Regions from separate parts of the Hahella sp. NS-SX17 genome, predicted to be linked through region 2. Evidence: predicted binding sites of a transcription regulator. Region 2 holds the regulator's gene; the other holds the start of a gene.
What was found. Region 2 encodes FliA, which starts transcription of late flagellar genes. Its sites were predicted from a motif close to CTAAAGTTNNNNNNNNNNCNGCCGATA; they were not measured.

Region 1 (3,393 bases), 340 kb from region 2:
ATTAATAAGAAGAACTTCAATCACTTCTGGCTTGGCGACTCCTATCCTTGCATTGTCTTCCTTGGGTGCGGCGTGGGCTATCATATCGAAGCCTTTCTGGAACAGCACAAAGTGAATTACGCGGTGATTTTCGAGCCTAACCTGGATCACTTCGCTGCAAGCCTGTACGCCGTAGACTGGGCGGAAATCTGTAAAAGGTATAATGGCGAAGAGGGACGCACTATCCACTTTTTGCTGGGCGGCCAGGAAGATGAGTACTCGCAGTGGGCGCTGCTTTGGAATAACCTGGTTACTACCCCGCCGGCATTTCCTCTTGCAACGTTGTTTTATAACCATCGCGGCTTGAATGCTCACGACAGGCTCTCTGAGAAGGTGTGTGATGACCTCTACGTGTTCCTGGTTTCCTGGGGCAATTACGACGACGAGGTCAATCAGCTGAATCAGGCTGCGCATAATATATATAGTGGCGTTGAACTATTGCCGCCGCCCGTCAGCGATATCACCGATGTGCCTGTGTGTATTGTCGGCGCCGGGCCCTCTCTGGATCTTCGCGTTGATCAGCTGCGGGAAATGCAACAGCGCGGCGCGTTGATCATTTCGTGCGGCTCCTCCATCACTGCGTTGCATCCCATGGGAATCAGACCGGATATTCATGTTGAGCTGGAGTCTGATTATCAGTACGTAGTGGGGCAGTTGGAACGCCTGAAAGATCCTGAGTACCTGAACTCGATCAAGGTCATTGCGCCTATTCACATCAGCCCGGTCGTTTATCAGTTGTTTGGCGAGCGGCGCGCCTACATCAAAGAGGAGTGTGGGCTGGCGACTATGTTCTCCGAACACGGACAGATCATTCGCGGCGGGACACCCACTTGCACCAACCTCGGACTGGCTTGGGCGCTGCATTACGGATTCAAGAATATCCTGTTGTTTGGGATGGACTTTGGGTTTACAGACAGACGCCATCACCATGCCCAAAGCTCTATTTATTATGACGATGACGCCCATGAAGCGTTTAAGCGCAGTGTGGATTATGACGGTCAGCATGTGTTTCAAGTGGAAAGCGTTGACGGCGGCTCCGTTTTGACGTCGCCGCAGTACTTCGCCGCCAAGCGTAAAGCGGAAAACAGCCTGCGTGATTACCCGGAGCGCGGCAAGGTCTACAACTTCTCCCACGGCGCCAAGATTGAGGGCGCTGAGTGGGCGGCTCCGGGGCCGCTGCCGGTCTCCCTGACGGCGCTTAGCGCAAATGACGACAAGAAACGGAAGGTAGTGGAGTATCTCTACGCATCGCAACATGAAAAGATACCTGTTGAGGTGCTGGAGAAAAAACGGGATCGCTTGAATGTTTTATTCGGGCAGTTCAGTGATGATGTTTCCACATTTCTGCGGGCGCCCATTACCAGCAAGGATGAAATGAACAGAGTCTGCAATCGTATCAACACATACATGGAAGACCAGGTGCAAACGAAAGCGAAAGAATTCTACTTTTTGTTGCGAGGCGCTATCAGGCACTTTCTTTATATCGGCTTCGCACATGCGCTGGCGATTCAGAATGATGCGGAGCGGCTGACCTTCATGGAGGAGTGGAGGCAGACTATGCTGCGCTTTCTCCTTGATGTACATAAACATTTTCTTCAGGTTATGTATAAGAAATTCGACCTTGCAAGCGACCCCTGGGTGCGTCGTTCCATCAACGATCCAGATGACTTTGAGTGAGCGTGGCGTCATAGGGTTGAGGCTTACATTTCATTACAAAGAGCAGGCAAAAATTAACTAAAGAATCTTCTCCTGAAGCCGTTACTAAGGACAACGGGTTAGCGCAGTTCGACCGGCCCAGCTGTGTAGAAGCGAGAACCTCTTAACCGAGTGAGAAGGGTTACAGGAGAAGCAAATATGCCTCAAATAATTAATACCAACATTGCGTCGTTGAATGCGCAGCGTAACCTGAACGCTTCACAGCGGTCAGGGGATACGGCGCTGCAGCGGCTTTCCTCGGGTCTCCGCATCAACAGCGCAAAAGATGACGCGGCAGGTCTGGCTATTTCAACACGTTTCGACGCTCAGATTCGCGGCACCAACGTTGCGGTTCGTAACGCGGGAGACGCGATCTCATTGGCGCAGACTGCTGAGGGCGCTCTGAGTTCAATGAAAGACAGCTTACAGCGTATTCGTGAGCTGGCGCTGCAATCTGCGAACGACACTAACTCAACTATCGACCGTGAAGCATTGCAGGAAGAGGTTGACCAGCTGATCAGCGAGATCGAAAACATCGCTGACACCACTAACTTCAACGGCAAAAAGCTGCTGGACGGTTCTTTCCAGAACTCTGTTTTCCAAACCGGCGCTAACCTGGGGAACACCATTAATGTGTCCATCTCCAAGCTGGACACCAGTACATTGGGAACGGCGGACACCAGCGGTATTTCCAGCAGAACGACTACGACTGCGCTGGTTGTTGGCAGCACCGGCAATGAAATGGTTGCTGGCGACATCGTTGTCAACGGCGTCTCCATCGGCGCATCCGTTGGCACCGACGACACGGCTTCCACCAGCCATGCGGCTTCAAGCGCGATCGCCAAGGCGGCGGCCATCAATAAAGTAGCCGATCAGACTGGCGTCACCGCAACGGTTGATGCGAACTATGTCGCAGGCACCACTACCGCCGACGCCACAGCGGCGAACGTGACCTTGAATCTGAACGGGGTCAACATCAACCTGAGTAAAGGCACCACCCTGACGGTCGAGCAGAACCTGCAAGCGACAGCAGACGCCATTAATGAAAAATCCGGCGCTACTGGCGTGCGCGCAGTCTTTGACGGCGATACCGCGAAAGGGATTTCTCTGGTGGCTGACGATGGCCGTAACATCGTTTTGACTGAGACCACCAGTAACAACTTGGCGACCTTTGGTCTGGCCGCCGCTCAATCACTGGGTAACGCTTATGTCGGCACCTACTCGCTTTCAAGCGACGATGGCAGCGATATCGCACTGACCACCACAACTGGAAATATCGATAACGCCGGCTTTGAAGTGGGCTCATTCAGTGGAAACAACGCAGGGATTGTGAGCGATAACGGTACTACTGCGGCTTTGGTGACTGGTGATATCGTCGTCAACAACGTGGCTATTGGCCCCAGCTTGACCACTGACGATACAGCCTCTACGGCGAATGCGGATGGCAGCGCCATCGCGAAAGCGGCTGCGATCAACCGCGCTTCTGACCAGACAGGCGTCACCGCACTGGCCAATGAAAACCGCGTTAACTCAGGCAACCTGACTACCACGACAGCCTCTGCGACGATTACCGTCAACGGCGTCTCCATCACTGCGAGTTTCAGCACCACTGACGACATTGCTGTGAAACAGGCTTCGATTATCGACGCGATCAACCAG
Region 2 (3,393 bases):
CGCAGGACCCGAACTGGGAACGCCAGCAGAAAGACTTGAAAGTGACCCGTCACCGCATCAGAAATTATCTTGTATTGTCGGCAGTTAACCAACCGCAGGTCATGAAATCCACCTATCATTACTATAAGATGTTGGGGCTTTCCGGCTGTATCATGACCAAACTGGATGAAGCGTTCAGTCTGGGGGAAGTGTTGAGCATGGCCATCCTGAATCGGCTTCCGGTTGCTTATGTCACTGACGGACAGAAAATACCCGATGACATTCATCCGGCGAAAGCGCATGCGCTGGTGGCGCGCGCGGACGCACTGTGGCGGCGGACCCGGCGGGAGACCAGACAAACTAATAACACCAGTCGCTTCGCTGCGGAACTGGTGGTCTAAACTATTGAGTGCGGGATCAACGCCGCGCCGTCTAATAACAGGAGATATCTACCGGTATGAGTAAAGTACATCCGGTTCAAGTTATTGCAGTCACCGGAGGAAAGGGGGGTGTCGGCAAGAGCAATGTTTCCATAAATCTGTCCCTTGCGTTAGCGGACCTGGGACGTCGCGTGGTGCTGCTGGATGCGGACCTCGGACTGGCCAATATTGATGTGCTGCTCGGCGTCACCGCCTCGCGCAATATCGGGGACGTGCTGGCGGGGGATTGCACCCTGCGGGAAGTGATGATCGAAGGGCCGGGCGGAATTAAGATCGTTCCGGCTTCATCCGGCACCCAGCATCTTACTCATCTGTCTCCTCTTGAACATGCGGGCCTGATCAACGCCTTCAGCGACATCAGCGACGACCTGGATGTGCTGGTGATTGATACGGCGGCGGGTATCTCCGAACAAGTGCTCTCATTCGTGCGCGCAGCGCAGGAAGCTCTGGTGGTGGTGTGCGACGAACCGACTTCGATTACCGATGCATACGCGGTCATCAAACTGCTGAACAAGAACCACGATATGTACCGGTTCCGGGTGCTCGCCAACATGGTTCGCTCCGAGCAGGAAGGGCGGCACTTGTTCGGTAAATTATCCAAGGTCACCGAACGTTTTTTGGAAGTTGCGCTACAATATGTAGGAAGCATTCCATTCGACGAAGCCGTACGCAAATCGGTGCAACGGCAACGTCCTGTGTACGAAGCCTATCCGCGCGCCAAAGCATCGCTGGCGTACCGCCAGCTGGCGCAGAAAGTGGATAACTGGCCGTTGCCGACGGCGCCGAGAGGCAATCTGGAATTCTTTGTGGAGCGTCTGGTGCACGGTTAGACATGCGCCGGACGGAATGCGAGGGCCCGCCCGGCGGCTATATCCCGGGCGCTTGCGATAAGGCGTGATGGCTGCGCTGGACATATCCTCAAACACCCATGAGAACGTTTTTGTTGAAATCATCCGGTTCATTGCAGGCCTTGCGCGCAAATTCATGTCACTGGCGAACACTTATATGATGTACAGCGAGACGCGGGCGGAGCGCGCCGACACTCTGGTCAGGCAATACGCGCCTCTGGTCAAGCGCATCGCGCATCACCTGATAGCCCGCCTGCCGTCGAGCGTGCAGGTGGATGATTTAATCCAGGCGGGCATGATCGGCCTGCTGGAAGCTGCGCAGAAATATGACGCGGGCAAAGGCGCCAAGTTCGAAACTTACGCAGGCATCCGCATTCGCGGCGCCATGGTGGATGAAATCCGCAAAGGCGACTGGGTGCCGCGCTCCGTGCACCGTAACGCCCGCAACATCGCGGAAGCGATACACAGTATAGAAGCCCGCACCGGCAGAGACGCGTCGGATGCGGAAGTGGCGGCAGAGCTGGGTATACCCCTGGAGCAATACCACGCCAGCCTGCGCGACGCCAGTTCGGGGAAGCTGTTCAGCCTGGAAGAGCTGGGCTTTCACGGGGAGGGCGGTGCTGATGACGAGACATTGACCGCGGACAACCCCCTCAGCGACATCGAACAAAACGCCTTTCTGGAAAAATTGAGCGCCGCAATAGACGGATTGCCGGAACGGGAGAAGCTGGTGCTGTCTCTCTACTATGACGAAGAACTCAACCTCAAGGAAATCGGCCAGGTGCTCTCAGTCAGCGAGTCCCGGGTCAGTCAGATTCATTCCCAGGCGACACTGCGGCTGCGATCCCGTCTCTCAGACTGGAAAAACAGCTAAATCAAGCCATTGCCTGCGTAGGTTAATGTTTTTTCGAAATCAGCAGCCTGCGGTCATGTTTTCTAAAACAACTTGTATCAAAAAACTGGATAGTACGGCGCGACCAGCTAGACTTACTCAGTAGAGTAATGAAATCAAAGGGTTTCCAGCGTCGCCATTGTGGAGGTTACATTGGACAAAAACATGAAAATCCTCGTTGTAGACGACTTTTCAACAATGAGGCGGATTATTAAAAACCTGCTTCGGGATTTGGGCTTCACCAATACCGATGAAGCGGATGACGGGTCCACCGCGCTGCCGATGTTAAAAACCGGGAAGTTTGATTTTCTGGTCACCGACTGGAATATGCCTGGTATGACGGGAATCGAATTACTCCAGGCTGTTCGCGCTGATGAGAGTCTGAAAAACCTGCCGGTGCTCATGGTGACGGCGGAAGCCAAACGGGATCAGATTGTCGCAGCGGCGCAAGCGGGGGTTAACGGGTATGTGGTGAAGCCGTTTACTGCGGCCGTGTTGAAGGAAAAGATAGATAAGATCTTCGAGCGGATCGACTCATAATAAAACCGCAGGAATTACTATGACCAATGAACAGCAGCCACCATCCTCCTCCCAAGAGGACATCGAGGCGCGCTTGAGCGAGCAGGCGGCGAGCTTGATGGAGCACGTCAGCAAGGGGGACTTTGGCGAAGCGTTGCGGGTAATTTCCGATCTTAATGACACCCGGGACCGCACGCTGTATCACGAAGTGGGCAAGTTGACCCGTTCGTTGCACGAAGCCATTCGCAATTTCAATATCGACATGGGCAACGTGAAGATGAATCAGGAGGAGGAAATGTCGAAGATCGCCGACGCCTCCGATCGTCTTTCCTATGTGGTCGATATGACTAACAAAGCCGCCAACAAAACCATGGATATGGTGGAGGCGAGCATGCCCGTGGCGGTGGAGATGAAGCAGGAGGCGCACGAACTCAAGGAAGCCTGGGCGCGGTTGCGGCGTCGGGAAATGGACCCCTCGGAATTCCGCGAGCTATACAAGCGCATCGATAAGTTTCTGGTGGATCTGGCTGCTAACAGCGACAAGGTGTACACCAACCTGTCGGAAATTTTGCTGGCCCAGGACTTTCAGGACCTTACCGGACAAGTCATCAATAAGGTCACTGGTCTGGTCAGGGAAGTAGAAGTGAATCTGGTCAAACTGGTCGCCATGGCGGGCAAGGTTGACCGCATAACAGGCATTCAGCATGAGCTGAAA

Region 1: a site for FliA is predicted at 1,774-1,800, ahead of AC2IBB_RS24520 (flagellin N-terminal helical domain-containing protein). Genes of this name have one in related genera too.

What each region holds. Positions count from the first base shown of each region.
Region 1 covers NZ_CM170632.1:5,520,916-5,524,308, reverse strand. The annotation lists gene AC2IBB_RS24525 (motility associated factor glycosyltransferase family protein) at 1-1,716, shown strand, start outside; gene AC2IBB_RS24520 (flagellin N-terminal helical domain-containing protein) at 1,894-3,393, shown strand, end outside.
Region 2 covers NZ_CM170632.1:5,861,060-5,864,452, reverse strand. The annotation lists gene flhF (flagellar biosynthesis GTPase FlhF) at 1-380, shown strand, start outside; gene AC2IBB_RS26095 (MinD/ParA family protein) at 437-1,249, shown strand; gene AC2IBB_RS26090 (RNA polymerase sigma factor FliA) at 1,428-2,141, shown strand; gene cheY (chemotaxis response regulator CheY) at 2,325-2,699, shown strand; gene AC2IBB_RS26080 (protein phosphatase CheZ) at 2,719-3,393, shown strand, end outside.